4 regions of the Streptomyces sp. NPDC051180 genome follow, and region 1 is predicted to be linked to each of the others. Evidence: riboswitches for the same ligand, from Rfam matches in the RefSeq annotation. Region 1 holds a riboswitch; each other region holds the start of a gene.

Region 1 (7,574 bases):
GGATACGGCTGGTCCGTCGTCCGCCCCCGCGAACTGGCCGGCACCCTCGCCTGGCCCGGCTCCTGGTCCATCGCCCGCGCCCACTGGCGGTACGGCGCCGGCGAACTGCACCGCTCGGTCTCCAAGCGTGCCTTCACCGCGGCCGTGCGGCGGCTGCTCCCGGTCGTCGAGGAGTCCGACCTGCGGCGGGCGGCACCCGGCGTGCGCGCCCAGGCGGTCCTGCGGGACGGCACCCTCGTCGACGACTTCCTCATCCGCGAGGCGGCCCGCACGGTCCACGTGCTCAACGCGCCCTCGCCCGCCGCGACGGCCTCCCTGCCCATCGGCCGGGAGGTGGCGGGCCGCGCCCTGGCCCTGCTGTGACCCCGCACCGGGCGGGCCGGGCGGAGGTCCGGCCGGGGGCGGCGCCGTAGAATCGGCGGCATTGTGTCTGAGCACCCTGAGAAGAGCACCCAGCCCGCCGCCGCCCCCGCCCAGCCCGTCGCGCGGCGGGGCAGCCGGATGTTCGCACCCGGGGAAGGGCCGATGCCCGACCCGGCAGGGGCGCATCACGAGCGGCGCATCCGGAGTTTCCAGCCGCGCCGCAGCCGCGTCACGTACGGCCAGGCCGAGGCGATGCTGAAGCGGTGGCCCGACTGGGGCCTCGACATCGACGGCAAGAGCGTCCTCGACCTGGGCGCGATGTTCGACGGGCTGCCGGTCGTCCTGGAGATCGGCTTCGGGATGGGCGAGGCGACCGCGCAGATGGCCGCCGCCGACCCCGGCACCGGCATCCTCGCCGTCGACGTGCACACCCCGGGCCAGGGCAACCTGCTCGGCCTCGCCGACCGCAACGGCCTGACCAACGTCCGGGTCGCCAACGGCGACGCGATCATCCTGCTCCGCGAGATGCTCGCGACGGACTCCCTGGACGGCTGCCGGGTCTTCTTCCCCGACCCGTGGCCCAAGGCCCGCCACCACAAGCGGCGGCTGATCCAGCCCGAGTTCCTCGGCCTCCTCGCGACCCGCCTCAAGCCCGGCGGCGTGCTGCACTGCGCCACCGACTGGGAGTCGTACGCCGAGCAGATGCTGGAGGTCCTCTCCGCGCACCCCGACTTCGAGAACACGCGGGAGGACGGCGGCTTCGCCCCCCGCCCCGACTTCCGCCCCGTCACGCGCTTCGAGGGGCAGGGCCTGGACAAGGGCCACGTCGTGCACGACCTCCTCTTCCGCAGGGTCCCGCGCGCGTAACCTCCTCGCACGGTGTCGGTGGGGGTGGTTAGGGTCGCTCACGTGTCGAATCCCGCCCCCGCCGAGCCGCCCCCCGAGGACACCGCGCCCGTCCCGCACCGGGACACCGACGAGCCGGCCTTTCCGGCCGCCGCGGACCGGTCCCAGTGGCGCTACCGGCCCCGCCGCGCGTTCTGGCGCAGCCGGGTCGTGCGGGCGATCACCGTCGTCACCCTGCTCGCGCTCTGCGCCCTGGTCATCCTGGCGATGGTCCGCGAGCAGACCGGCACCCAGGGCTTCCTCGTCGGCCTGGGCCTCGCCGTGCTTCCCGTGCCGCTGCTCATGGCCGCGTTCCGCTGGCTCGACCGGGTGGAGCCGGGGCCCTGGAAGAACCTGCTCTTCGCCTTCGCCTGGGGCGCCTTCGCCGCCGCGCTCGTCGCGATCCTGGCGAACTCCTTCGCGGTCCGCTGGATCGCCACGGCCACGGCCGATCCGGACTCGGCCGACAACCTCGGGGCGACGGTGATCGCCCCGGTGGTGGAGGAGAGCGCCAAGGCAGCCGCGATCCTGCTGCTCTTCCTCTTCCGCCGGCGGTACTTCGGCGGGCTCGTCGACGGGGTCGTCTTCGCCGGCTTCACCGCGACCGGCTTCGCCTTCACCGAGAACATCCTCTATCTGGGCACCGCCTTCGGCGAGGACCAGGAGGTCGGCTCCCCCGGCATCGGCATGGTGACCGCGGGGACGTTCTTCGTCCGGGTCGTGATGTCGCCGTTCGCGCATCCGCTCTTCACCGTGCTCACCGGCATCGGTTTCGGCTTCGCCGCGCTCGCCCCGCGCGGCAAGCGGCTCCGCAAGGTGCTGCTGCCGCTCGGCGGGCTGATCCTCGCCATGGGACTGCACGCCGCCTGGAACGGCTCGGCCACCTTCGGCGGCCCGTGGGCCTTCTACGCGGTGTACGGCGCCCTCATGGTCCCGGCCTTCGGACTGCTGACCTGGCTCGCCGTCTGGAGCCGGCAGCGCGAGCTGCGCACGATATCCGGCGAACTCCCGGCGTACGCCGCGGCCGGCTGGCTCTCCCCCGCCGAGCCCCTCGCGCTCTCCTCCATGCGGGCCAGGCGGCTGGCCCGTACCTTCGCCGGCGGGACGTACGGCCCCGCCGCGGCGCGCGCGGTCGGCGAGTACGAGTCCTTCGCGACCACCCTCGCCTTCCTCCGCGACCGGGCCCGCCGCGGCACGGCCGGCCCCGACTTCACCGCCCGCGAGCAGGAGCTCCTGCACCACCTCTGGCAGCGCCGTGCCGTCGCCTCCCCCGCCCTCACCCACGCGGCCCGCGCCACCGGCCGCGTCTGGGCGCCGCCGCAGTACCTGGACTACGGCGGCTACAACCCGTACCGCAGCTGAGCGCCGGTGTCCCGGGACCGACCGGGGCGGAGCGGAGCCCGCGGTCCGGCACGTGCCGGACCGCGGGCTCCGTCGTTCAGGCCGACGCCTCGGTGAGGAGGGTCAGGTCGGCCTCGGTGAGGGTGAGGTCGGCGGAGGCGACGAGGGCGGGCAGCTGTCCGACGGTACGGGCCGAGGCGATGGGGGCGGCGACGGTCGGCCGGGAGGCGAGCCAGGCGAGGGCGACGGTGGCGAGCTCGGCCCCGTGCGCCTCGGCGACCGCGTCGAGCGCGGAGAGGACGGCCCGGCCCCGCTCGGTGTCGAGGTGCCCGCCGGCGCCGGCGGCGCGGACGCTGTCGACGGTGGCGCCGGGACGGTACTTGCCGGTGAGGAACCCGGCGGCGAGGCCGTAGTACGGGACGGCGGCGAGCCCGGCCCGCTCGGCGGTCTCCAGGAGCGGGCCCTCGTAGGTCTCGCGGGAGACCAGGTTGTAGTGCGGCTGGAGGGCGACGTACCGGGTGAGTCCCTCGGCCTCGGCGAAGTCGAGGGAGGCGCGCAGCCGCTCCGGGGAGATGTTGGAGGCGGCGACGGCACGCACCTTGCCCTCCTTCACCAGCTGGTCGAGGGCGGTGACGATCTCCTCGACCGGGACGGACTCGTCGTCGAAGTGCGTGTAGTACAGGTCGATGTGGTCGGTGCCGAGGCGGCGCAGCGACTCCTCCGCGGCCCCCTTGAGGGTGGGGGCGGAGAGCCCCTTGAAGCGGGGGTGGGCGCCGGCCTTGGTGGCGACGACGATGTCGGACCGGTTGCCGCGGGAGGCGAGCCAGCGGCCGATGACGGTCTCGGACTCGCCGCCCTCGTTGCCCTCGGCCCAGGCGGAGTAGACGTCGGCGGAGTCGACGAAGTTGCCGCCGGCGGCGGCGTAGGCGTCGAGGACGGCGAAGGACTCGGCCTCGTCGGCGGTCCAGCCGAAGACGTTGCCGCCCAGGGCGAGGGGGAAGACGTGCAGGTCGGAGCTGCCCAGCGGGCGGAGAGAGGTCATGGAGGGATCAACCGCTCCCGTCACCGGGCCTATTCCGTCAGGGAACTGGCGCGGACCCCGCAGGGGGTTCCGCGCCGGGTCGTGACGGTGGGAGCGTCAGAGCGAGAGGCCCTTGGAGCGCAGCCACTGCGCCGGGTCGATGCCGTCGCCGCCCGCGGTGTGCACCTCCATGTGGAGGTGGGCGCCGGTGACGTTGCCGGTGGCGCCGACGCGGCCGATGGTCTCGCCGGTGCCCACGCTCTGGCCGGCGGAGACGGTCATCGACGAGAGGTGGCAGTACCAGATCTCGGTGCCGTCCGAGAGTTCCAGCACGATCCGGTAGCCGTAGGAGCCCGACCAGCCGGCCGACTTCACGGTGGCGCCGTGGACGGCCTTGAGCGGGGTGCCGGTGGGCGCCGCGAAGTCGAGACCGGTGTGGTAGCCGGAGGACCACATCGAGCCGGACTGCATGTAGGAGGCGGTGAGGGTGTACGAGGAGAGGGGCAGCGAGTAGCTCGCGGCGAGCTTGGCGAGGCGCTCGGCCTCGGCCTTCGCGGCGGCTTCCGCCTCCGCCTTGGCCTTCGCCTCCGCCTCGGCCTTCGCCTTGGCCTCGGCGGCCGCCTTCGCCGCCGCGTCGGCCTTGGCCGCGGCCTCCGCCGCCGCCTTCTCGGCCGCGGCGTCCTCCGCGGCGGCCTTGTCGGCGGCGTCGGCAGATGCCTGCTGCTGCTCGGCCTGCTGGAGGATGCGGGCGCGCAGGGCCTCGCCGGCGTCGGAGGCGCCGGTCGCGGTCTTCGCGGCCTGGTCGGCCCCGCCGGTGGGCTCGTCGGCGGTGGTGTAGGTGGCGGCGGTGAGCGGGTTGGGGTTGGCGCGGGCCGCGCTGACCGGCTCGGGGTCCTCGTCGGGGAGGAGGTCGCCGACGCCGGGGAGGTCGTGGGCGTCCGGCAGACCGAGGTCGGGGAGGTCGGGGAGCGAGATCGCGACCGGGGGCTTCTCCTGCGCGGTGGCGAGGCCGCCCGCGCCGACCGCGGCGATGACGCCGACGCCGAGGACGGTGGAGGAGCGGGCGAAGTTGGAGCGCTGCTTGACGACCCGGTGCCGGCCGCCGGAGCGGCTCTCGGCGCGGAGGGAGCCCTCGGTGGGGTTCCACTCGGTGTCCGGGGAGGCGGGAACCGCACCGCCACCGAAGGCATCGAAGGGGGCTTCGGGTGCGGGGGTGTTGGACGCCACTGAGGGGCGCTCCTTTCCTTCCTTCTCGCCTACCGGGTTAGCTGACGGGTTCGGAGCAGGAAGGTCTCCTACGGGCACGGTCGCACAGGTGCGAAAGGCCCGATTCACCCCAAGTGGTGGTTCCCCGGTTCCTTTTCAGGATTCGGCGCGTGCGCACGGTGCCGCCTCTTGCGACGGCTGGGACGACCGCGCTGCGTTATCGAACGTTAATAGACAGGGGGTCCCCATTCCAAGCCGTTCCTCTTGATCGTTCATCGAATTGGGTGGTAATGGTCCGAGTTGACCCCACCTCAGAACGGAACCCGTAAACCCCCTCGATCTGACGTTATGTCAATTGTTATCGCAGGGACACCTCTCGACTACGGCCGGTGACGGGGACGGCCCGGCGGCACCACCGGCATGGTCCGGCGCCGCTCCGGCTGGCCCTCCGCGGGCCGGCTCACCGCGAGCAGCGCCATGTCGTCCGTCGACCTCCCGCCGGTGTGCAGCCGCACGTCGCCCACCAGCGCGTCGAGCACTTCCTCGGGCCCCGGGAAGAGCCGGCCGGCGAGCCGCTCCGCGGGGTCGTAGAAGACACCCTCCGCGTCCCGCGCCTCCGACAGGCCGTCGGTGTAGAAGAGCAGCGTCGCGCCCGGCGGGTAGGACCGCGCCTCCGCCCGGTCCGGCCACGCCGCCAGGTCCCCCATGCCGAGCGGCAGCGCCGGATCCACCGGGTCCAGCAGGTCGAGCCGCCCGTCCGCGTACAGCATCAGCGGGGGCGGGTGCCCGCGGTTCACCAGCCGGACGAAGCCGCCGAAGGTGCCGCTGCCGTCGGCGCGCGGGATCTCGGCGAGCACCGCCGTCGTGAACCCCTCGAAGGCGTCGAGCCCGTCGCGCCGCATGCCCTCCCGGGCCAGCGCCCGTTCGAGCCGCTGCGCCACGCCCTCCAGGGTCCGCTCCTGCTCGGCCGCCTCCCGGAAGGCCCCGATGACGACGGCGACGGCCTCGACCGCCTCCAGCCCCTTGCCGCGGACGTCCCCGACCACGAGCCGCACCCCGTGCGGGGTGTCCTGGACGGCGAACAGGTCGCCGCCGATGAACGCGTCCGCCTGCGCCGCCTCGTACCGCGCCGCGCACTGCAGCCCGCCGATCCGCTCGGCGGGCATCGGCAGCACCGCCTTCTGCGCGGTCTCCGCGATGACCCGCGCCGACGCGAGCCGTTCGCCGCTGCGCCGCACCACCCGGTTGACGAGGAGGGCCAGCGCCGAGACGGTGAGGACGGTCAGGGTCTCCGTCAGCCCCGGGATGTCGCTCGCGGTGTCGTTGTAGAGGTGCAGCCCCACGGAGGCGAGTACCGCGGCGATCCCGGTCAGCAGGGTCGTCAGCAGGGAGAAGAACGGCGCGGCGATCAGCGGGGCGGCGGAGAAGAGCGGGGCCGCGGTGTACGACGCCGGGGTCGCCACGTCGTAGGCGACGCCACCCGCGATGACCAGGGGCGGCAGCGCCCGGATGAACCGCCGCGCGCCTCCGTACGCCAGGCCGTCGTCACCGTCGCGCCGCCCGCCGCCCGTCCCGCCCTGGGGGTGCCCCACCTGTGCTCTCCTGCCCGGTCGGCCCGGCCGCGGTCCCGCACCGCGCCCTCCCAGGGTGGCGGCCGCCGCACCGGCGGGCGACCCCGTGCGGCCGACTGGCGTAGCCGGGCCGCACGGGGTCGCCCGCCTTCAGTCCCCGGCCGCCGCGGCGAGCCGACCGCCCCGCGCCAGCAGGGCCATGGCCGCCGCGCACACCAGACCCACCGCGCACAGCGCGAGCCACGGCACCGCCGACCAGCCGGTCACGTCGAGCAGCGCGCCCGTCCCCAGGTTCCCGAGGGTGATCCCGATCCCGCACACGGTGTTGTAGAGCCCGTAGTGGGTGGCCACCCAGCGCCCCCGGGACAGGGCGACGACGGTGTCCATCTCGTACGGGTAGAGCACCGCGTTGGCGACGGCCAGGACCGCGGCGCACGACAGCAGCCCGACCGCGCCCCGGCCCAGGGCCGCCGGGGCCAGGAAGGCCGCGCCCATCAGGACGAGCCCGAGGACCAGACACCGCTCCCGGCTCAGGCGGCGCCTGCACCAGGCCGTGATCCGCAGCTGCCCGGCGAGCGCGACCAGCGCCGAGACGACGAACAGCGCCGTCGTGAGCGCCGTGGAGTCCGCGGCGAGCGGCAGCGCCAGGTACACCTGGAAGGACAGGACGTACGAGCCGGTCATGGCGAGCGAGAAGAACCAGAACGTCCGGTGGGACAGCACCGTGCGGAACTGCCCCCGCGCCTCCGCTTCCCGGGCGGCGGGCGCCCCGGCCCGGACGGGCAGACACCGCAGCTGTACGACGGTCAGGCCGGCGAACAGCACCGCCGCCACCGTGCACGTCAGCCGGAACGACACCCCCGTCAGGGCCACCCCGACGAGCGGCCCGAGCAGGATGCCCGCCTGGTAGTACACGTGGAACAGCGCGAAGGCCGCCACCCGCCGCTCCTCACCGGCCTCGTCGGCCAGACAGGCCCGCACGGCCGGGTTGAACAGCGCCCCCGCGAGACCGGTCGCCAGCGAGGCGGCGACCAGCATCGGCAGCGACTGCGCGAAGGCCAGCGCCCCGAAGCCGACCGTCCGCAGCGCGCAGCCGGCCACGATCAGCGGCTTGAAGCCGAGCCGGTCGGCGAGCGCCCCGCCGACGAGGAACATGCCCTGCTGGGACAGGTTCCGGGCGCCCAGGA
Region 2 (7,574 bases), on a different contig from region 1:
GCCGAGGTCGCGCTGGACCGTCTCGCGAAGCTGGTGGCCGAGGGCCTCGACGAGCTCCCCGAGACCGTCTGATCCGCTTCCCCGTGGAATCCCTTCGGATTCCGCACACGCAAAGCCGTGACTGCCGAAATCGAGGCGGTCACGGCTTTCGCTTTTCCCGGACGATCGATTTCGGGCAGCGCGAACAGCGCCCACCGAATTCCTGTTCTTTGTATACGGCCACTTCGTTAATTCCGGACGCTCGCCGTGTTGACGACATGTTGCGAAACCCTCACACGGTCGCGTCCCGATGTTTTCAGGCGGTGCAGCGACAGGGTGCGCTCCGCGTGGAGCGCGGTCAGCGCGCGGGCCCGCTCGGCGTCGCCGCGCGCCACCGCGTCCACGATCGCGCCGTGTTCGGACCAGACCTCGACCGGCTGGGCGGGCTGGTCCACCACGTACATCCAGGCGATCTTGTGGCGCAGCTGGGTGAGCAGCGCCGTCAGGGCCGGGCTGCCCGACGCCTGCGCGAGCGTCTCGTGGAACCAGCCGCCCAGCGAGCGCAGGTCCTCGCCCTGACCGCGCCTGGCACGCTCCTGCCCCAGCCTGACCAGGCCCCGCAGGACCTTGAGGTGGGCGTCGGTACGGCGCTGGGCGGCCCGCGCCGCCCCCAGGGGCTCCAGCAGCGACCGCATGTCGAGGAGGTCGGCCGCATCCTGCTCCGTCGGTTCGGCGACGTGCGCGCCCGCGTGCCGGCGGGTGAGGACGAAGCCCTCGGACTCCAGGGTGCGCAGGGCCTCGCGGACCGGGACGCGCGAGACCCCGTACCGGCGGGCGAGCTGTTCCTCGGTCAGCCGGCTGCCCCGCTCGTAGACACCGGAGACGATGTCGTCCCGGATCGCCGTGCATACCGACTGCGCGGGAATGCGCATATCCGACCTCCGCCTTGGTCCGCGCGAGACAATTCGAGCGGCGCCTGTTCTGCGCCTGATCTTCGACTCTATTGCAGCGCGCCCGAATTTCCGATGCCCCGAAGGAATCCTTGGCGAACGTCACCGGCTTCGGGACAGCGAAAAGCCCCGGCTCAGTACGAGCCGGGGCTTTTGCGACGCGATGCGCGGGCGGTGCGGGTCAGACCGCGACGCCGCGGGCGCGGAGGTACGCGATCGGGTTGATGTCGGAGCCGTAGTCCGCGCCCGTGCGCGCCTCGAAGTGGAGGTGCGGGCCGGTGGAGTTGCCGGTCGAGCCGGAGACGCCGATCGGCTGGCCGGGCTCGACGGTCTGGCCGACGTGGACCCCGATGGAGGAGAGGTGCCCGTACTGGGTGAACGTGCCGTCGTTCATCCTGATGACGATGTTGTTGCCGTACGCGCCGCCCCAGCCGGCCTCGACGACGGTGCCGGAGCCCACGGAGACGACCTGCGTGCCGTAGGCGGCGTGGAAGTCGACGCCGGAGTGGCTGCCGGAGGACCAGAGCGACCCGCCGGTCTTGTAGCCGGTGGAGATGTACGAGCCGGCGACGGGGAGCTGGAAGGAGGCCAGGCGGCGGCGCTCGGCCTCGCGGGCGGCGCGCTCGCGCTCCAGCCGGATCTCCTTGGCGCGGGCCTCGGCCTTGCGCTTCGCCTCGGCCTTGGCCTTCGCCTTGGCGATGGCCTCGACGGCCTCCCGCTCCTGGGCGGCGGCCTGGGCGTTGATCCGGTCCACGAGGGAGTCCTCGGTGATCACCTGGGTGAGGCCGGTGTCCTCGGGGGAGCGGTTGTCCGTGTCGGCGGCGAGCGCCGGGGAAGCGAGGGTTCCGATGACGCCGGTGGTGGCGAGGGTCGCGACGCCTGCGATGCCCACGCCGCGGCGTGCCATCCGGCTCGGACCACGATGCTTCCCGGTGGCACGGGTGAACGCCATGTAGGGGCTGGTCCTTTCCTTCCTTCTCGCCTACCGGGTTAGCTGACGGGTTCGGAGCAGGAAGGTCTCCTACGGGCCCCTCCGCACGAGACGAAGGCGTCCGATTCACCCCAGGGACTCGATGTGGGTCCCCGGCTCCCCAGGCTCGCGCCTGACGGGGACTCGGCGATGACTGTCCGATGCCGCGGCTGCGGCACGTGCAACTGACGAACAGCCGCACCGACGCTATGCGGATCGTCTTTCAATCACCAACCGGACAGGCTTTTTGTAAGACATGCCACAGGGCATACGATCACCGTTGCCCTCAATACGGACAAAGGGGAGGACCCCGGCGAACAGCTCGCCGGGGTCCTCCCGTTGCCTCACGAGGGCCGGAATCAGCCCGTCACGACGGTCACTTCGCCGATGCCGAGCTCCCGCACCGGCTCCGCGATCTGCGCCGCGTCGCCCACGAGCACCGTCACGAGCCGGTCCACGGGGAAGGCGCTGACGACGGCCGCGGTCGCCTCGACCGTGCCCGTCTCCGACAGCCGCGCGTACAACTGGGCCTGGAAGTCGTCCGGAAGGTGCTGCTCGACCTGGTCGGCGAGCGTCCCGGCGACGGAGGCGGCCGTCTCGTACTTGAGCGGCGCGACGCCCACCAGGTTCTGCACGGCCGTCTCGCGCTCCGCGTCCGTCAGCCCCTCGGCGGCGAGGGTGCGCAGCACCTGCCACAGGTCGGCGAGGGCCGGGCCGGTGTTGGGCGTGTCGACGGAGCCGCTGATGGCCAGCATCGAGGCGCCGTTGCCCCCGGCGTCCGAGCGGAGCACCTGCCCGAAGGCCCGCACGCCGTACGTGTAGCCCTTCTCCTCGCGCAGGACCCGGTCGAGCCGCGAGGTGAGGGTGCCGCCGAGGCAGTACGAGCCGAGGACCTGGGCCGGCCAGACCCGGTCGTGCCGGTCCGGACCGACCCGGCCGATGAGCAGCTGGGTCTGGACGGCGCCGGGACGGTCCACGATGACGACCCGTCCGGTGTCGTCGGCGGTGATCGGCGGCATCGGGAGCGGCTCGGCCGGCTCGCCGGTCCAGGCGCCCAGCGAGTCCGCGAGGACCTTGTCGAGGTCCACGTCCGTCAGGTCGCCGACGACCACCGCGGTGGCCGTGCCGGGCCGCACGTACGCCTCGAAGAAGGCGCGGACGGCGGCGGCGTCGATGGCGGCGACGGTCTCCTCGGTGCCCTGACGCGGCCGGGACATCCGGGACTCGGCCGGGAAGAGCTCCTTGGAGAGCTGCTTGGCGGCGCGGCGGCCCGGGTTGGCCGTCTCGTGCGGGATCTCGTCGAGACGGTTGCGCACCAGGCGCTCGATCTCGGTGTCCAGGAACGCCGGCGCGATCAGGGCCTCGGAGAGCAGCCCCAGGGCCTTGGGCAGCCGGGAGGCGGGCACCTCGAGGGAGACCCGCACACCCGGGTGGTCGGCGTGCGCGTCGAGCGTGGCGCCGCACCGCTCCAGCTCGGCCGCGAACTCCTCCGCGCTGTGCTGGTCGGTGCCCTCCGAGAGCGCCCTGGCCATGATGGTGGCGACACCGTCGAGACCGGCGGGCTCGGCGTCCAGCGGGGCCGGCAGGAAGATCTCCACCGCCACGACCTGCTGGCCGGGGCGGTGACTGGTCAGCAGCGTCAGACCGTTGTCCAGCGTCGTCCGGTCCGGGGCGGGAAAGGCCCAGGGCCTGGCGACACCCGGCGCCGGCTGCGGGTGGAAGTCCATGCTGGTCAAAGACACGGCAGCGTCGGTCACTGGTCCGCTCCCTCTTCCTCGTCGCTGTCGCTCTCGTCGGCGGCCACCGGCTCGTAGACCAGGACCGCGCGGTTGTCGGGGCGCAGCTTGGCCGCGGCGACCGCCTGCACCTCCTCGGCGGTGACGGCCAGGACCCGGTCCACGGCCGTCAGGGCGAGCTGCGGGTCGCCGAACAGCACGGCGAACCGGCACAGTTCGTCGGCGCGGCCCGCCACGGTGCCGAGCCGGTCCAGCCACTCGCGCTCCAACTGGGCCTGCGCGCGCTCCATCTCCTCGGGCGTCGGCCCCTCGGCGGCGAACCGGGCGAGCTCCTCGTCGACGGCCGCCTCGATCTGCGGGACCTCGACGCCTCCGGAGGTCTTCACGTCCAGCCAGCCGAGCGAGGGCGCGCCGGCGAGGCGCAGCAGGCCGAAGCCGGCGGCGACGGCCGTGCGGTCGCGGCGGACCAGCCGGTTGTGCAGGCGGGAGGACTCGCCGCCGCCCAGGACCGTCAGCGCCAGGTCGGCGGCGTCGCACTCGCGCGTACCGTCGTGCGGCAGCCGGTAGGCGGCCATCAGCGCGCGGGCCGGGACCTCCTCCTCGACGACCTCGCGCAGCTGCTCGCCGATGACGTCGGGGAGGGAGCCGTCGCGCGGCGGGCGCTTGCCGTCGTGCTGCGGGATGGAGCCGAAGTACTTCTCGATCCAGGCGAGCGTCTGCGCCGGGTCGATGTCGCCGACGACGGACAGCACCGCGTTGTTCGGGGCGTAGTACGTGCGGAAGAAGTTCCGCGCGTCCTCCAGCGTCGCCGCGTCCAGGTCGGCCATGGAGCCGATCGGCGTGTGGTGGTAGGGGTGACCCTCCGGGTAGGCCAGCGCCGTGAGCTTCTCGAAGGCCGTGCCGTACGGCACGTTGTCGTACCGCTGGCGGCGCTCGTTCTTGACGACGTCCCGCTGGTTCTCCATGGACTCGTCGTCCAGGGCGGCCAGCAGGGAGCCCATGCGGTCGGCCTCCAGCCAGAGCGCGAGCTCCAGCTGGTGGGTGGGCATGGTCTCGAAGTAGTTGGTGCGCTCGAAGCTCGTCGTGCCGTTGAGCGAGCCGCCCGCGCCCTGCACCAGCTCGAAGTGACCGTTCCCGTGGACCTGCTTCGAGCCCTGGAACATCAGGTGCTCGAAGAGGTGGGCGAGGCCCGTGCGGCCCTCGACCTCGTGGCGCGAGCCGACGTCGTACCAGAGGCAGACCGCCGCGACCGGGGTCAGGTGGTCCTCCGACAGCACCACACGCAGGCCGTTCGCCAACCGGTGCTCGGTCGCTGTCAGGCCGCCGGAGCCGGCCTCGGCCGTGGCCGTGTGACCCATGGGCATGTACGTCCCTTCGATCGCGATGTGAAAAAGTCCTGCCACTGTATGCAAGCGCGCCGACACCTGGCGAAGTTCCCGCCCGGTCCTGATGTCCCTCTTCCGGGTCGCGGTCGGCGTTGTCGGTGGCACGGTCCACAATGGTCCGCGTCAGATCAACCTTGTTGGTGAAGGAGCCGCAGCCGCGATGGCCCGCCGCAGCACGAAGACACCGCCGCCGGACGACGCGTTCGAGGAGCGAATCCTCGACATCGACGTCGTCGACGAGATGCAGGGCTCCTTCCTCGAGTACGCGTACTCGGTGATCTACTCGCGCGCGCTCCCGGACGCCCGCGACGGGATGAAGCCCGTCCAGCGCCGGATCGTCTACCAGATGGGCGAGATGGGCCTGCGCCCCGACCGCGGGTTCGTCAAGTGCGCCCGCGTCGTCGGCGAGGTGATGGGCAAGCTGCACCCGCACGGCGACGCGTCCATCTACGACGCCATGGTCCGCATGGCGCAGCCGTTCTCCATGCGGCTCCCGCTGGTCGACGGCCACGGCAACTTCGGTTCCCTGGGCAACGACGACCCGCCGGCCGCCATGCGGTACACCGAGTCGCGGATGGCCCCGGCCGCGCTGCTGATGACCGAGTCCATCGACGAGGACACGGTCGACTTCGCGCCGAACTACGACGGCCAGGAGCAGGAACCGGTCGCGCTCCCCGCCGCCTACCCGAACCTCCTGGTGAACGGCGCCTCCGGCATCGCGGTCGGCATGGCGACCAACATGCCGCCGCACAACCTCGGCGAGGTGATCGCGGCCGCGCGCCACCTGATCCGCCACCCGAGCGCCGACCTCGAGACCCTCATGCGGTTCGTGCCCGGCCCCGACCTGCCCACCGGCGGCCGGATCGTCGGCCTGTCCGGCATCAAGGACGCGTACGAGTCGGGCCGCGGCTCCTTCAAGATCCGCGCCACGGCGACCGTGGAGACGGTGACGGCCCGCCGCAAGGGCATCATCGTGACCGAGCTGCCCTTCACGGTCGGCCCCGAGAAGGTCATCTCCAAGATCAAGGACCTCGTCGGCTCCAAGAAGCTCCAGGGCATCGCGGACGTCAAGGACCTCACCGACCGCAGCCACGGCCTGCGCCTCGTCATCGAGGTCAAGAACGGCTTCGTGCCCGAGGCCGTCCTGGAGCAGCTCTACAAGCTGACGCCGATGGAGGAGTCCTTCGGCATCAACAACGTGGCGCTGGTCGACGGCCAGCCGCTCACCCTCGGCCTCAAGGAGCTCCTGGAGGTCTACCTCGACCACCGCTTCGAGGTCGTCCGGCGCCGCTCCGAGTTCCGCCGGACCAAGAAGAGCGACCGCCTCCACCTGGTGCTCGGCCTGCTCGTCGCGCTGCTCGACATCGACGAGGTCATCCGCCTCATCCGGGAGAGCGACAACTCCGCGCAGGCCAAGGAGCGCCTGATGGAGCGCTTCTCGCTGAGCGAGATCCAGACGCAGTACATCCTGGACACCCCGCTGCGCCGCCTCACCCGGTTCGACCGGATCGAGCTGGAGACCGAGCGCGACCGGCTCACCGGCGAGATCGACGAGCTGACCGGCATCCTCGACTCCGACGCCGAGCTGCGCAAGCTCGTCTCGGCGGAGCTGGCCGCGGTCGCCAAGAAGTTCGCCACCGACCGCCGCACCGTCCTGCTGGAGTCCGCCGGCGCGCCCGTCGCGGCGGTCTCGCTGGAGGTCGCGGACGACCCCTGCCGCGTCCTGCTGTCCTCGACCGGCCTGCTGGCCCGCACGGCGACGGCCGAGCTGCCCCCGGTCGACCCGGAGGCCGCACGCGCCAAGCACGACGTGATCCTGTCCGCGGTGGCGGCCACCCAGCGCGGTGACGTCGGAGCGGTGACGTCGGCCGGCCGGCTGCTGCGGATCGCGGTGATCGACCTGCCGCAGCTCCCGAACACCGCGAGCGCCCCGAACCTGGCGGGCGGTGCGCCGCTCTCCGAGTTCCTGTCCCTGGAGGCCGACGAGACGGTGGTCTGCCTGACCACGCTCGACGAGTCCTCGCCCGGCCTGGCCCTCGGCACGCTCCAGGGCGTGGTGAAGCGCGTGGTGCCGGACTACCCGGCCAACAAGGACGAGCTGGAGGTCATCACCCTCAAGGACGGTGACCGGATCGTCGGCGCGACCGAGCTGCGGACCGGGGAGGAGGACCTGGTCTTCATCACCTCCGACGCCCAGCTGCTGCGCTACCAGGCCGCGCAGGTACGGCCCCAGGGCCGTCCCGCGGGCGGCATGGCGGGCATCAAGCTGACGGCCGGCGCCGAGGTGCTCTCCTTCACCGCGGTCGATCCGGCGGCGGACGCCGTCGTGTTCACCGTCGCGGGCTCCACCGGCACCCTGGACTCCGCGGCGGGCACCTCGGCGAAGCTGACCCCCTTCGACCAGTACCCGCGCAAGGGCCGCGCCACCGGCGGCGTCCGCTGCCAGCGCTTCCTCAAGGGCGAGGACGTCCTGATCTTCGCCTGGGCGGGCACCACCCCGGCACGCGCCGCCCAGAAGACCGGTGCCCCGGTCACCCTCCCCGACCCCGACCCC
Region 3 (7,574 bases), on a different contig from region 1:
TCGAGGACGGCGTCGCGGGTCACCATCTGGTGGGAGCTCCCGACCGCGACGGCGAGGGCGTCGACGCCGGTGGCGGCGACGAAGGCGCGGGCCTCGTCGGGGTCCGTCCGCACGCCGGGGGCGTGGGCACCGCCCTTGCCGCCGACCTCGCCCAGCTCGCCCTCGACCCAGACGCCGTGCCGGTGGCAGTCCTCCACGACCTCGCGGGTCGCGGCGACGTTCTCCGCGTAGGGCAGCTTCGAGGCGTCGAACATGACGGAGCCCAGACCGAGTCCGACGGCCTCGCGGACGAGGTCGGGGTTCTCGGCGTGGTCGAGGTGGACGGCGACCGGCATCTTGGCCGAGCGGGCGATCGCCAGGGAGGCGAGCGCGACCGGTTCGAGGGCGCCGTGGTAGCGGACGGTGTTCTCGCTGATCTGCAGGACCACGGGCCGGTCGACGTCGGCGGCGCCGGCCACGATGGCCTGGGCGTGTTCGAGCTGGAGGACGTTGAACGCCCCCACGCCCGTGCCCGCCGCGCGGGCGCGGCGGACGATCTCGTCGGTGGGCGTCAGCGGCATGGTCCTTCTCCCGGGTCTGCGGACGGGCGGGGGCTGCGGTCAGGCATGGACGTCGGCGAGCACCACGGAGCGGGTCAGGTTGCGGGGGGTGTCCGGGTCGAGGCCCTGCGCCTCCGCGACGGCAACGGCGAGGCGCTGGGCGCGGATCAGGTCGGCGAGCGGGTCGAGGTCGCTCTCGGAGAGGGTGCCGCCGACCTTGCGCACCTCGTCCGCGAGCCCGGTCGGCAGGACGCCGAAACCCCAGGTCACCCGGCCGGGGCCGGTGATGCTGATGGGCCCGTGGCGGTACTCCATGGCCGGATACGCCTCGGTCCACGCGCCGGCCGCCTCGCGCATCTTGAGACCGGCCTCCAGGGCGAGTCCGTAGGTCCAGCCGCTGCCGAGGAAGGTGAACTGCTCGGCCGTGAGGACCTCTTCGGCGAGGGGGGACACGAGGGCCCGCTCGGCGTCGCGCGCGGCCTCCGCGACGGTGCCCACCCCGTCGGGCAGCGCGTCCTCGGCCTCCAGGTGGGCGCGGAGGAGGGCGAGGGCCGTGGTGGCGAAGCGGGTCTGGACGACGGACTCCTCGTCGGCGAAGTCGAGCACGGCGACCGCGTCCGCGAGATCCATGACCGGGGTCGCCGGATCGGCGGTCACGGCACCCGTCGGCACGGTGCCGCGCAGACGGGAGAGGACCGCGAGGACCTCGCTCGTCGTGCCGGAACGGGTGATCGCGACGACCCGGTCGTAGCGTCGACCGAAGGGGAACTCCGAGGCCGCGAAGGCGTCGGTCTCGCCGTGTCCGCCGGACTCGCGCAGCTCCGCGTAGGCCAGGGCCATGAACCAGGAGGTCCCGCAGCCGATCACCGCGACCCGCTCGCCTCGCCGGGGCAGGGCGGGGGCGTGCTGGGGCAGGGTGCGGGCCGCCTGGCGCCAGGTCGCCGGCTGGGAGGCGATCTCCAGGGAGGTGCGAGTGGTGGCCATGCGGAGCTCCTTGCAAGAAGGGTGCGCGATGATGAGTGATTCTGTTTGAAGTAATGCTCATTCAAGCAGAAACATGCAGTGCGTTTCCAGATACCACGCCCCACCCGACGACCTGGATCGGCGCACGCCGGCACCGGCGGCAAGGAGGGGCGGAGCGTGTCCGGGTCAGCCTGGCGCGCCGCCGAAGACGGCCGTCCAGCTCGCCGAGTCCGGCGTGAACATGATGGCCGTCTGGCGTCATTGGTTTCACAACGGACCAATCCAGGCCCCGATCTCCCTGGCCTCCGGCTGTTAACCCAGTAATTACGGCACAGCCGTATACCTTTAAGCTCGCCTCCCCCATCATGTGTCCGACGTGCCGCTGGGGCACACCGTGACACGAGAGGCGGGGCATGCTTCCCATCAGCCGCAGGGGATTCGTCGGGATCGGCGCGGGGCTCATGGCGGGTGCGGCGCTGCCGCCGACGCGGGCTTCGGCCGCCGCGACGGCGGCCACCGGCACCCTCACCGACGTCCGGCACGTGGTGATCCTCATGCAGGAGAACCGCAGCTTCGACCACTACTTCGGCACCCTCCGCGGCGTCCGCGGATTCGGCGACCGCGCCGCGGGCAACCTGCCCGGGGGCTGGGGCATGTTCAACCAGCCGAACTGGGGCGGTCGGCACTACCCCTGGAAGCTGAGCGACACCCCGCCGGCCGGCGGGGTCGACGGCGAGACCCTCGCGCAGTGCAACGGCGACCTGCCGCACAGCTGGACCTCGCAGCACGCGGCCTGGAACAAGGGACGCCTCGACAACTGGGTGACGGGCGTGGGGAACACCCGCTCCCTGGGCCATCTGGACCGCGGAGACATCCCCTTCCACCACGCGCTCGCCGACCACTACACGATCTGTGACGCGTACTTCTGCTCCGCCCTCAGCGCCACCGGTCCCAACCGCACGTTCCTGTGGAGCGGGAAGATCGACGGCTCCAGCAAGGACGGAGGCGACGAGTCGGGCCTGACCTGGGAGACGTACGCCGAGGCGCTCCAGCGGGCCGGAGTGAGCTGGAAGGTCTACCAGAACGCCCAGGACAACTACGGCGACAACGGTCTGGCGTACTTCAAGAAGTTCGCCGACGCGCGGCCCGGCGACCCGCTGTACGACCGCGGCATGGGCTCGGTCGCCAAGGTGACCGGTTCGACCCCGGACGACATCGCCGCCGCGATCCGCGCCGACGTCCTCGCGGGCACGCTGCCGCAGGTGTCGTGGGTGGTCGCCAGCGAGGCGTTCTCGGAACACCCCTACGCTCCACCCGGCGACGGCGCGCACTTCGTCGATCTCGTCTACCGGGCGCTGGCGGCCGACGCCGAGGTCTTCGACTCGACGGTGCTCTTCCTGAACTACGACGAGAACGACGGCTTCTTCGACCACGTGCCGCCGCCGGTCGCTCCGCCGGGGACGCCCGGCGAGTACCTCGACGGCACCCCGATCGGCCTGGGCTTCCGCGTCCCCATGATTGTCATGTCCCCGTGGACCCGTGGCGGCTGGGTGAGCTCCGAGGTCTTCGACCACACCTCCGTGCTGCGCTTCATGGAGACCTGGACGGCCGCCCTCGGCACGCCGGCCACCTGCCCCAACATCAGCGCCTGGCGCAGGAAGGTGGCGGGGGATCTGACCGGCGTGTTCGACTTCGCGAACCCGGTCTACGGCGTGCCGGCCGGACTCCCGTCCACGGCGAAGGTCATCGGTCAGGCGACGTGCGGCCCGATGCCGAACCCGGCGCCCCAGAACAACGCGCTGCCCGCGCAGGAGTCCGGCACCCGCCCGGCGCGCGCCGTGCCGTACCAGGTCAACGGCAACCTCGACCGGTTCGAGTTCGGGGCCGCGGGCAAGATCCTCGCCTGGTTCTCGATGACGAACCAGGGGACGGAGGCCCGGCGCCCGGCGCACTTCTCGATCCACCCGCACCAGTACCGCGACACGGCCGCCTGGCAGTACACCGTCGACCCGGGAGGCACGGCGTCCGACTACTTCAACATCGGGCTGGGGTCGGGTTCCGGCAAGTACGACATCTCGATGATGGGCCCCAACCGCTTCCTGCGGCGCTTCATCGGCGACGCCTCCAAGGCCGGCAAGGCGGTGGAGGTCGCGGCGCGGTACGCGACCGAGCCGGGCACGGGGAAGACGGCCCTGTGGTTCAGGATGACCAACTCCTCGGGGGGCCCGGTCACCTTCACCGTCCGTTCGAACGCCTACCGCACCGACGGGCCGTGGACGTACACCGTCCCCGCGAACTCCAGCCGTGAGGACTTCTTCAACGCGGTGGCGTACCAGGGCGGCTGGTACGACTTCACCCTCCTCGCCGACATCGACGGGACCTGGTCGCGCCGGTACACCGGCCACATCGAGACCGGGGCGCCGAGCGTCACCGGCTGACCCGGTCCCCGGTGTGCCGGGCGGGCAGCCCGGCACACCGGCGGGGCGGTCAGCGGCCGGCCCGTGCGGCTCTGTCGATGGTGGCGTCGAGCAGGGCCACGGCCTCGTCGGCCGTTCGGCCGGGGGCCCGGTTCCACGGTCCGATCAGGTCGTGCCACCCCCGCGAGCGCAGCTCGGTCATGATCCAGGCCGCCGCCTCGTTCATCGTGTCCGCGCCGCCGTGGCCGAGCCGGTGCGCGGCGAGCAGGGCGCCGCACACGCAGCGGGCCCCCCGCCTGTCCCGCAGCTTGTACGGGGCGTTCTGCCAGCCCCATTCCGTGAGCACCAGGCGTGCGTAGCCGAGGTGGACCGACGGGCGCAGTTCGGGCCTGCCGATGCGGCGCCAGACGTGGAGCCGGTCCGGCAGGGCGGCCCCGACGCGGCCGGGCAGCCGACGCTCGGCCGGGAGGGTGGGCGGGAGCGCGTCGAGCGCGTCGGACACCAGCCGCTCCACCGGCACCGTCAGGAGATCCCGCCAGCTCTCGACGGCAGGGGGCGAGCCGGCGGAGGCGAGGGGCTCGTCGGTGGCCCAGTCGGCGACGATCCGCTGCCAGGCGGCGCTGTCGTGGAGCGCGGCGCCCTCGTGGTCGACGGCGTCGGGGCTGAGCCGGGGGGTGGAGGTGGAGGTGACGGGGTACATCCAGCGGCTCCTCGGTCGGGGTGGATCCATCTTTCATGACGAATGTCGGTTTTGCGACTTTTGCCCTTGAGTGCCCGCCTGCCGGAGGGGGCTTTTCCACCCACTCCCCCATTAACAGAATTACCGTGCATATTCGGACATTGAGACCCTGGTGACGCGACTCACTCCCCGACCGGGATCACGGCGGCCGGAATCCGTGCGAGCCATGGGGCATAAGGAAGTTAGCCGCACCGGAGAGCCGGTCGATCTTGAATTCCGTGAATTCGGTGATCCTTTTACTGCGGAGGACGACCCGGTCCTCTTGTTATCCGTCGCATTACTGGCCTACGGTCACCTCCATTCGAGCGGATCGCCTAATCCTGCCACTGCTCGAAATACCTCCCTTTTCACCCGACGGCAGGAGCGGGGGACCCACGAATACGCCGGCCCGGATTCCGGAACGGCTCGGGGTGCAGCCGCGTGCGCGCGGCCGGACAGCTCCCGTCCGAACCCGACAGCTCACCCCGCAGGCGCCGGAGAGGAATCCCGTCATGCCTGCTCACGGTAAGCACCGCCGCCCCCGTCGCCGTCCCGTCTCCCAGAGCCTCGCTCTGGTCGGCACGGGTGGCGTCGCCCTCGCCCTCCCGCTGATCACCCCGGCCGTCGCCGGCGCCGCGCCCGTCTCGGGCGCCCCGGAATTCGCCGCCCGGACGGTTTCCGCCCCCGCGGCCGCGCCCGCCGCCGCCAAGGCCCCGGCAGCCCCCGCGGCAGCCCGCACCTACACGGTCGTCAGCGGTGACTCGCTTTCCCTGATCGCCCAGAAGAAGGGAATTCAGGGCGGCTGGAAGGGCCTTTACAAGACCAACCGCACCGCCGTGGGTGACAATCCGTCACTTATTCACCCCGGGCTCGAACTGACGCTTCGTCGGGATTCCGCCGAGGCCGCCGCGCCCAAGGCGAAGAAGGCCGCCACGACCGAGCGGGCGAGCCGCTCCGAGCGCCGTGCGGCGGCCCCGGCCTCCACCGGTACGGGTGCCTCCGCCGCCGCTCCGGCCGCCGCCGCGCCGGCCAAGGCCGCGCCCGTCGCCGCCACCAACTACGCCGACAACCTGGACGGCTGGATCCGCGAGTCGCTGGCCATCATGGGCCAGCACGGCATCCCCGGCTCGTACGACGGCATCCTCCGCAACGTGATGCGCGAGTCCTCCGGCAACCCCCAGGCCATCAACCTGTGGGACTCCAACGCTGTGGCCGGCACGCCCTCCAAGGGCCTCCTCCAGGTCATCGAGCCGACCTTCCTCGCCTACCACGTGCCCGGCACGTCCATGGACCTCTTCGACCCGGTCGCCAACATCACCGCCGCCTGCAACTACGCGGCCGACCGCTACGGCTCCATCGACAACGTCAACGGCGCCTACTGACCCCCGAAGTGCGCGGTGAACCAGGAGGCGGCCAGCCCGGCCACCTCCTCCAGGGCGCCCCTCTCCTCGAAGAGGTGGGTGGCGCCCTCCACCACGGCCAGCCGGTTCTCGCACCGCAGCCGTGAGAGGGCACGCCGATTGAGGTCCAGCACCGACGCGTCCTCGCCACCCACCACCAGCAGGGTCGGTGCCCGCACCGAGGCCAGCCGGTCACCGGCGAGATCGGGTCGGCCGCCGCGCGAGACGACGGCACTCACCGGGCTCTCCGGAGCGGCCGCCGCCCACAGGGCGGCGGCCGCTCCCGTGCTCGCACCGAAGTAGCCCAGCGGAAGACCCGCGCCCACCGGCTCCCCGGCCAGCCATTCCGTGGCCCCCGCCAGCCGGCCGGCCAGCAGCGGCGCGTCGAAGACCAGCTCCCGATCGCCCGCCTCCGCCTCCGTGAGCAGGTCGAACAGCAGGGTCCCGAGACCCGCCCGGTGGAGCTCCCGCGCCACCGCCCGGTTCCGCGGGCTGCGCCGGCTGCTGCCGCTGCCGTGCGCGAACAGGACGATGCCGACGGCTCCGTCGGGCACGGCGAGCAGCCCCGCGGCCGGCATGGCGCCGGCGACCGGGATCCGCACCTCCGCGTCCCGGACCGCGGGCTGCCGCGCGGCGCGGTTGCGGTCGAGGCAGGCGATCACCTCGGCGTCGGCGGTCTGGGTGAAGTCCCGGTAGAACGGTCCGATCGCGTAGAAGACCTCCGGCTCGTGGACGCTGACGGTCTCGTCCGCCTCTCCCCCGAGCCGAGCCGTCCAGCCACGCGGTGCCACCGGGACCGCCAGCACGATCCGGGCCGCGCCCCTGGCGCGTACCACCCGGCAGGCCGCGAGCGCGGTCGCCCCCGTGGCGAGCCCGTCGTCGACCACGACGACCGTCCTGCCCCGCAGGGACAGCGACCCCCGGCTGCCCCGATAGCGGCGGGCACGCTCGTCGAGCAGCGCGTGCTCCTCCTCCTCGACGGCGGCCAGACCCCGGTCGTCCACCCCGGCATCGCGCAGCACCCGCTCGTTGAGCACCCGCACGCCGCCCTCACCCAGGGCTCCCATCGCCAGTTCCGGCTGCCGGGGGACGCCCAGCTTGCGTACGAGACAGATGTCGAGCGGGGCGCCGAGGGCCTCCGCGACCTGCGCGGCGACCGGGACGCCGCCTCTGGGCAGACCGAGGACCACGACGTCCTGGCCCTTGAGGTGGTCGAGACGGCCGGCGAGCTGCCGACCGGCGTCGGTGCGATCGCTGAAGAACATGATCCGCCGCCCTTCCGCCCGCGCGGCCCGGGCCCGGGCTCGGGGAGGAGCGGCGTGCCCCGCCCCCTGCCCCTCCTCCCAGGGTAGACGCGTCGGCGGTGCGGGGTCGGCGGCCGCGGGTCAGCGGGACTGCAGGGCGTCGAGAGCGACGGCCTGGGCTATCGCGAGCCGCCGGTCGAGCTCGGGGTCCGCTATCTCCAGGACGTACCGGTCGCGCAGACCGAAGCGCTTGTCGACGGACATGACGGACCGTCCGGCCCGGGCGAAGTCGA
Region 4 (7,574 bases), on a different contig from region 1:
TCCGGCGCCCGGCTCCGGCACCCGGTTCAGCGGGGGCGCGGGGCCCGGGCCTCGGGGTCGTGCCAGAGGACCTGGGGCGGGCCGAGGAGGCGTTCGGCCGTCGTGCCGGGCCGGGTGGCGAAGCGTCCGACGGTCGGCAGGGTGTCGTGGTGGACGCGGTCCGGGTCGGTGCCCAGCTCCTCCAGGACCTCGGCGACCTCGGTGAGGAAGGCCGGCGGCCCGGCGAGGTAGACGTCGTGGGCCTGCCAGTGGCCGCAGGCGCGCAGGGCCTGGACCAGCCGCTCGGTGGCCTGGTCGCGGCGCCGGCCGGGCGCCGAGGTGATGTAGGTGACGTGCAGCCGGGGGAGCCGCTCCTTCAGCAGCTCCACGTCCGGCCGCCCGTACAGGTACTCCTTGGCGCGGGCCACGACGAAGAGCCGGCCCTCGAGGTCCGGCTCGACCGCCGCGGCCTCCTCCAGGAGGGCCTTCACCGGTGCCCAGCCCGTGCCCGCGCAGATGTAGGTGCGCACTCCGCCCGGCGGCGTCCGCGCGGTGAGGGCGCCGCCGGGGGCGCTGAGCCGCAGGAAGTCGCCCTGGCCGGTCTCCTCGACGAGCGCCGTGCTCATCGCGCCGCCCGCGATGCGGCTGACGTGCAGGTCGACGGTGCCGTCCGGGCGGGGCGCGTTGCCGAGGGAGTACGTGCGCCAGACGCGGGGCACGCGCAGCGAGCTGACGCTGACGTACTGCCCGGGGAGGTAGGGGAGCGGGCGGCGGGGGCGGAGGGTGAGGAGGGCGAGGTCCTCGCCGTGGCGCCGGTGGCGGACGACGTCCGCGTCCCACCAGGCCGGCTCCCCGGCGGCGGCCGCCTCGTCGGCGCCCGCCAGCATCAGTTCGGCGATGTGGCCGTACGCCTCGGACCACGCCTTCTCCGCCTCCACCGTCCAGGCGGCGCCGGCGGCGTGCGCGAACGCGGCGAGCAGGCTCTCGCCGACGGCGGCGTACAGGGCGGGGGAGGCGAGGAACTTGCGGTGGTCGCGGCCCAGCCGGCCCAGGTAGCCGGCGAGTCCGGGGTCCTCCAGACGCGTCACCACATGGGTGAGCGCCGCGAAGAGCCGGTCGCGCTGCGGCTGCATCTCCTCGGGGAAGAGCGCCCGCACCCCGGGGTTGTTCCAGAAGAGGTGCGAGTAGAAGAAGGTGACGGCGTGTTCGGCGCGTCTCTCGACGACGGCGAACGTGGCTCTGAGCAGCTGAGGGTCCACCGGCATGAATCTAGGGCACGACCTGCACCCCTTGATCACAGGTTCTCCACGAACGTGACGTCCGGGGCGGACCTGTACGGTCGTGGCGTGAGCACAGCCCCCGGCCCCGCCCCCGCCCCCGAGCTCTTCACCTGGGAGTTCGCCAGCGATCCGTACCCCGCCTACGCCTGGTTGCGGGAGCACGCGCCCGTGCACCGGACGACGCTGCCCAGCGGCGTCGAGGCATGGCTCGTGACCCGGTACGCCGACGCCCGGCAGGCGCTCGCCGACCAGAGGCTCTCCAAGAACCCCGCGCACCACGAGGAGTCCCCGCACGCCAAGGGCAAGACGGGCATTCCGGGTGAGCGCAAGGCCGAGCTGATGACCCACCTGCTCAACATCGACCCGCCCGACCACACCCGGCTGCGGCGGCTCGTGTCGAAGGCGTTCACCCCGCGCCGGGTCGCCGAGTTCGCGCCCCGCGTACAGGAGTTGACCGATCGGCTCATCGACTCCTTCGCGGAGCGGGGGAGCGCCGACCTCATCCACGAGTTCGCGTTCCCGCTGCCCATCTACGCGATCTGCGACCTCCTCGGCGTGCCCCCGGAGGACCAGGACGACTTCCGGGACTGGGCCGGGATGATGATCCGCCACGGCGGCGGGCCGCGCGGCGGCGTCGCGCGCTCGGTGAAGAAGATGCGCGGCTATCTCGCCGAGCTGATCCACCGCAAGCGCGGGGAGCCCGGCGAGGACCTCATCTCGGGGCTCATCAGGGCGTCCGACCACGGCGAGCACCTCACCGAGAACGAGGCCGCCGCCATGGCCTTCATCATTCTCTTCGCCGGCTTCGAGACGACCGTCAACCTCATCGGCAACGGCGTCTACCAGCTGCTGCGCCACCCCGCGGAGCGCGAGCGGCTCCAGGCGTCGCTCGCGGCGGGGGAGCGGGGGCTGCTGGAGACCGGAGTCGAGGAACTGCTGCGGTTCGACGGGCCGGTGGAGATGGCGACCTGGCGGTACGCGACGCGGGCGCTGACCGTCGGCGGGCAGGAGATCCCGGCGGGGGACCCGGTCCTCGTCGTCCTGGCCGCCGCGAACAGGGACCCGGAGCGGTTCGACGGGCCGGACACGCTCGACCTCGCCCGGCGCGACAACCAGCACCTGGGGTACGGGCACGGCATCCACTACTGCCTGGGCGCGCCGCTCGCGCGGCTGGAGGGCCAGGCGGCGCTCGCGACGCTGCTGACGCGCCTGCCGGATCTGCGACTTGCCGTCGATCCGGACGAACTGCGGTGGCGTGGCGGGCTCATCATGCGTGGATTGCGCACGCTTCCGGTGGAATTCTCCCCGTCCGTTCCCCGCCCGTGAACTGACTTCGCATCAGAAATGTGATCTTCGCGTGATCGCGGGTCGACCGACTTGTGATGAGCGTTCGAATACCGCTACGTTTCCCGGCAGTCTCAGCCGTCACGCGAAAGGCGCTCCTATGCGTTCCGGGAACGGACGACACCGTCGCCCCCGTCAGGCCCCCGCCATCGTCGTCGCCGCCGGTGTCACCGGTTCGGCGATGGCGCTGCCGTTGCTCGCCACGGGCTCCGCATCCGCCGCCGACGCGGCCACCTGGGACCGGGTCGCCGAGTGCGAGTCCGGTGGCCAGTGGAGCGCCAACTTCGGCAACGGGATGTACGGCGGGCTCCAGTTCACCCAGGACAGCTGGGAGCGGAACGGCGGCCTCGCGTACGCCCCCAGCCCCGACCTCGCCAGCCGCGCCCAGCAGATCGCCGTGGCCGAGAAGGCTCTTGCCAAGGGCAGCACCGAGTGGGCCACCTGCGCGCCGATCGCCGGGCTGACGAACGACGGGAAGGCCACCGGGGTGGACCCCGGCCCGACCTCCGTCCCCACGGCCCCCACCGGTCCCGTCGCCGAGTCCAACCGGACCGACGGCACCCCGTCGGGCTCCGCCGGCTCCTTCCGGCACGCCCAGACGCCGAAGACCGCCACGGCCACGCCCACCGCGCCGGCCGTCCCGGAGGACCCGAACGCCTCGCTTCCCCCGACGGTCCCCGTCACCCCCGGCGTGCCCGTCACGCCCGGCACGCCCACGACGCCGGGCACGCCCACGACGCCGGTCACGCCCGACACGTCTGTTACGCCCGGTATGCCCGTTTCCCCCGGAGTGGAGGAGGGTGACGGGTCGTCGACGGCCCCCGGGTCCGGAAAGCATCGGGGCGACGCCGCTCCGGAGGAAACCGACAAGGCGGGCAATTCACCGGAATCCGGCAAGCATGCCTCGCCCACGGACGAGTTGGCGGACGCCTCCACCTCGACGCCGGCGACCGACGCCGCGAAGAATTCGGGCGCAAAGGACAGTGCGGACACTTCGGACGCGTACACCGTGCGGCCCGGCGACAGCCTGTCCGATATCGCGCAGTCGAACGAACTGCCCGGAGGGTGGACGGCCCTCTATGACGCCAACCGCCAGACGGTGGGCGCCGATCCGGACCTGATCCTGCCTGGTCAGAGCCTCGAACTGACGGTGGATCCGGTCACGGCCGAAGGGTAGTTCGGGACTGAATGTCCGGTTCTGGGCAAGTGAGACATGGGTCTCTTCGCCCCAACTGGCGTGTCCTGCCCGTGACCTTTGCCTCCGTCACCTCTCACCTGCACAAACACCCCCCGCCGGAGGGCAAGGAGGGGCGAAATTTCCGCAATGCGCCTCTTTGAACTTCCGGTGGGTCTGTGTCTACGGTCTTAACCGCTCGCCACCGCGGGCCCCGTCGACCGAAACGCCGAATCCTGCCGTCGGTCGATGGGAACAGTCGTCGCGTCAGCGCCGAAGGCAGGAGCGGGGGACCCAAGGTAAGTGCCGGCCCCGGCCGTCGAGAGACGGCCGACGACCGGCTTGGGGTGAAGTCGCGTGCAAGGACACGCGGCCGGGCAACTCATTGGCCCGAACCCGACAGCTCACCTCGCAGGCGTCGGTGAGGAGAATCTCCATGCTGTTTTCCGGCAAGGGCAAACACCGTCGTCCCTCCAAGGCCACCCAGGTCGCCACGCTCGTCGGCGTCACCGGTGTCGCCGTCGCCGCCCCGCTGATGACCGCGGGCACCGCCTCGGCCGCCACGGGCGCCGAGTGGGACCGGGTCGCCCAGTGCGAGTCCGGCGGCAACTGGGCCATCAACACGGGCAACGGCTACTACGGCGGCCTGCAGTTCTCGTCGTCGACGTGGGCCGCGTACGGCGGCACCGCCTACGCCCCCAACGCCCACCAGGCGTCCAAGTCGCAGCAGATCACCGTCGCCGAGAAGGTCCTCGCGGGCCAGGGCAAGGGTGCCTGGCCGAGCTGCGGCGTGGGTCTCTCCCGCACCACCTACACCGGTGGCACCACGGCCCCCGCCCCCGAGCGCAAGGCCACCCAGCCGACCACCCGCAGCGAGCAGCGCCAGGCCCCCAAGAAGGCCACCGCCGCGCAGGCCCCGCGGAAGGCCACCGCCGCGAAGACCGTCGTGACCCCGGCCGGCAAGACGGTCAAGCAGGGTGACGGCGAGTACCGGGTCAAGCCCGGTGACACCCTCGGCACCATCGCCCGGGACCACGGCGTCCAGGGCGGCTGGGCGAAGCTCTTCGACCTGAACAAGGACGTCGTCGAGAACGCCGACCTGATCTACGTGGGCCAGCAGCTCCACCTCAAGTGAGCCCGGCGACCCTCCCGCGGTGACCACCCCGGTCCGACGTGCCCTCCCCCGTGCACGCCGGGCCGGGGTTTCGCCGTGTCAGAGGGAGGGCGTTCGGGACACGGAGGCGGTTACCACCCAGTAGATCTGAGGCCCTTCGTCCCGTAATACCTGCCCTTGGGTCCTTTTTCGTCCCAGGGTGCGGGCGCCCGGCGGGCGGGAGCCCCCGAGCCGGTTAGGCTCTTGTCGCAAGGCCAAGCGACCCTGCACCGACCTTGCGTCACATCCAGCGTCACATCCCAGAAGGAGATGCTCGTGCCGTCCATCGACGTCGTCGTAGCCCGGGAAATCCTGGACTCCCGAGGCAACCCCACGGTCGAGGTCGAGGTCGGCCTCGACGACGGCAGCACCGGTCGTGCTGCCGTTCCGTCCGGTGCCTCCACCGGTGCCTTCGAGGCCATCGAGCTCCGCGACGGTGACCCCAACCGTTACCAGGGCAAGGGTGTCGAGAAGGCCGTCCTCGCCGTCATCGAGCAGATCGGCCCGGAGCTCGTCGGCTACGACGCCACCGAGCAGCGCCTGATCGACCAGGCCATGTTCGACCTGGACGCCACGGAGAACAAGGGATCGCTCGGCGCCAACGCCATCCTCGGCGTCTCCCTCGCCGTCGCGCACGCCGCCTCCGAGGCCAGCGACCTGCCGCTCTTCCGCTACCTCGGCGGCCCGAACGCGCACCTGCTGCCCGTCCCGATGATGAACATCCTCAACGGTGGGTCGCACGCCGACTCCAACGTGGACATCCAGGAGTTCATGATCGCCCCGATCGGCGCGGAGTCCTTCTCCGAGGCCCTTCGCTGGGGTGCGGAGATCTACCACACCCTCAAGGGCGTCCTGAAGCGCAAGGGCCTCTCCACCGGCCTCGGCGACGAGGGCGGCTTCGCCCCGAACCTGGAGTCGAACCGCGCCGCCCTGGACCTCATCATCGAGGCCATCAAGGAGGCCGGCTACGCCCCGGGCACCGACGTCGCGCTCGCGCTCGACGTCGCCGCGTCCGAGTTCTACAAGGACGGCGTGTACGAGTTCGAGGGCAAGTCCCGCTCGGCCGCCGAGATGACCGAGTACTACGAGGAGCTCGTCTCCGCGTACCCGATGGTCTCCATCGAGGACCCGCTGTACGAGGACGACTGGGCGGGCTGGAAGGTCCTCACCGACAAGCTGGGCGCCAAGGTCCAGATCGTCGGCGACGACCTCTTCGTCACCAACCCCGAGCGCCTCGCCCGCGGCATCGAGGAGGGCACCGCGAACGCCCTCCTGGTCAAGGTCAACCAGATCGGCTCGCTGACCGAGACGCTGGACGCCGTCGAGCTGGCCCAGCGCAACGGCTTCAAGTGCATGATGTCCCACCGCTCCGGCGAGACCGAGGACGTCACCATCGCCGACCTCGCGGTCGCGGTGAACTGCGGTCAGATCAAGACCGGCGCCCCGGCCCGCTCGGACCGCGTCGCCAAGTACAACCAGCTGCTGCGCATCGAGGAGATCCTCGACGACGCCGCCGTCTACGCCGGCCGCAGCGCCTTCCCGCGCTTCAAGGGCTGACAGGCGTCACCCCCGGCAGTTCCGTCCGTCCCCGCACTCGGTCCCGTACCGTGTGCGGGGACGTCCGCGTGAACAGGGGAGGCGACACGACATGGCCGCGAAGGACCGGGACCGGTTCTCGACCGCGACCCGGATCAGACTGCTCGGCGAGCAGACAGCCGCCCGTGTCTACCGCTCCCAGACCCGCCGTCAGGCCCGCCGCTCCCGGCTCACCGGCCGCGCGGCCTTCCTCGCCCTCGTCGTCTGCTCCCTCGTCGTGGCCCTCGCCTATCCCATGCGGAGCTACGTCTCCCAGCAGGGCGAGATCGCCGAACAGGAGCGCAGGGCCGCCGAGGCCGCCCGACGGGTCGAGGAACTGAGGGACGAGAAGGCCCGCCTCCAGGACCCGGCCTACGTCCGCCGCCTCGCCCGCGAGCACCTGCACTACGTGCTGCCCGGCGAGACCGGCTTCACCGTGGACGACCCCGACGCGGAGCAGCGGCCCCGCGCCGACCAGGGAACGGCCGACCGCCCCTGGTACGACAACCTCTGGGACGGCGTCGACCACGCCGACCGCCCCTGACCCGGCCTCTTGGTGGCCGACCCGACACACGAGCAAGGCAGACATGGAAACGCCCCCTCCGCAGACCGAACGCACCGAGCCCACCGAGCAGGACATCGCCGCCTTCGAGCTCCAGCTCGGCCGGCCGCCCCGCGGCCTGCGCGCCATCGCGCACCGCTGCCCGTGCGGCAACCCGGACGTCGTCGAGACCGCGCCGCGGCTCCCCGACGGCACCCCCTTCCCGACCACGTACTACCTCACCTGCCCCCGGGCGGCCTCGGCCATCGGCACCCTGGAGGCCAACGGGGTCATGAAGGAGATGCAGGCCCGGCTCGCCACCGACCCCGAGCTCGCCGCCGCCTACCGGGCCGCGCACGAGGACTACATCGCCCGCCGCGACGCCATCGAGGTGCTGGAGGGCTTCCCGAGCGCCGGCGGCATGCCGGACCGGGTCAAGTGCCTGCACGTCCTCGTCGGCCACTCGCTGGCCGCCGGCCCGGGCGTGAACCCGTTCGGCGACGAGGCCCTCGCGATGCTCCCGGAGTG

The links. Region 1 has a riboswitch for cyclic di-AMP ahead of AB0424_RS09000 (M23 family metallopeptidase). Riboswitches for the same ligand answer to the same signal wherever they lie in the genome.
Region 2: another riboswitch for cyclic di-AMP. It lies ahead of AB0424_RS15505 (M23 family metallopeptidase); the one in region 1 lies ahead of AB0424_RS09000 (M23 family metallopeptidase).
Region 3: another riboswitch for cyclic di-AMP. It lies ahead of AB0424_RS02395 (LysM peptidoglycan-binding domain-containing protein); the one in region 1 lies ahead of AB0424_RS09000 (M23 family metallopeptidase).
Region 4: another riboswitch for cyclic di-AMP. It lies ahead of AB0424_RS26870 (transglycosylase family protein); the one in region 1 lies ahead of AB0424_RS09000 (M23 family metallopeptidase).

Annotation. Positions count from the first base shown of each region.
Region 1 is NZ_JBFBBC010000003.1:479,674-487,247, reverse strand. It holds gene lhgO (L-2-hydroxyglutarate oxidase) at 1-363, shown strand, start outside; gene trmB (tRNA (guanosine(46)-N7)-methyltransferase TrmB) at 502-1,230, shown strand; gene AB0424_RS09010 (PrsW family intramembrane metalloprotease) at 1,273-2,610, shown strand; gene AB0424_RS09005 (aldo/keto reductase) at 2,687-3,631, opposite strand; gene AB0424_RS09000 (M23 family metallopeptidase) at 3,728-4,837, opposite strand; cyclic di-AMP (ydaO/yuaA leader) riboswitch at 4,849-4,995, opposite strand; gene AB0424_RS08995 (PP2C family protein-serine/threonine phosphatase) at 5,197-6,354, opposite strand; gene AB0424_RS08990 (MFS transporter) at 6,538-7,574, opposite strand, start outside.
Region 2 is NZ_JBFBBC010000007.1:177,012-184,585, forward strand. It holds gene AB0424_RS15495 (HPr family phosphocarrier protein) at 1-72, shown strand, start outside; gene AB0424_RS15500 (GntR family transcriptional regulator) at 228-911, opposite strand; gene AB0424_RS15505 (M23 family metallopeptidase) at 1,111-1,881, opposite strand; cyclic di-AMP (ydaO/yuaA leader) riboswitch at 1,894-2,059, opposite strand; gene AB0424_RS15510 (pitrilysin family protein) at 2,259-3,656, opposite strand; gene AB0424_RS15515 (pitrilysin family protein) at 3,653-4,993, opposite strand; gene AB0424_RS15520 (DNA topoisomerase IV subunit A) at 5,181-7,574, shown strand, end outside.
Region 3 is NZ_JBFBBC010000001.1:536,368-543,941, forward strand. It holds gene AB0424_RS02375 (class II fructose-bisphosphate aldolase) at 1-560, opposite strand, end outside; gene AB0424_RS02380 (sugar isomerase) at 600-1,523, opposite strand; gene AB0424_RS02385 (phosphocholine-specific phospholipase C) at 1,916-3,940, shown strand; gene AB0424_RS02390 (hypothetical protein) at 3,990-4,619, opposite strand; cyclic di-AMP (ydaO/yuaA leader) riboswitch at 4,960-5,144, shown strand; gene AB0424_RS02395 (LysM peptidoglycan-binding domain-containing protein) at 5,150-6,019, shown strand; gene AB0424_RS02400 (phosphoribosyltransferase family protein) at 6,013-7,302, opposite strand; gene AB0424_RS02405 (hypothetical protein) at 7,423-7,574, opposite strand, start outside.
Region 4 is NZ_JBFBBC010000018.1:54,650-62,223, forward strand. It holds gene AB0424_RS26855 (globin domain-containing protein) at 27-1,238, opposite strand; gene AB0424_RS26860 (cytochrome P450) at 1,326-2,585, shown strand; gene AB0424_RS26865 (transglycosylase family protein) at 2,704-3,780, shown strand; cyclic di-AMP (ydaO/yuaA leader) riboswitch at 4,039-4,210, shown strand; gene AB0424_RS26870 (transglycosylase family protein) at 4,214-4,912, shown strand; gene eno (phosphopyruvate hydratase) at 5,201-6,487, shown strand; gene AB0424_RS26880 (septum formation initiator family protein) at 6,579-7,049, shown strand; gene AB0424_RS26885 (DUF501 domain-containing protein) at 7,093-7,574, shown strand, end outside.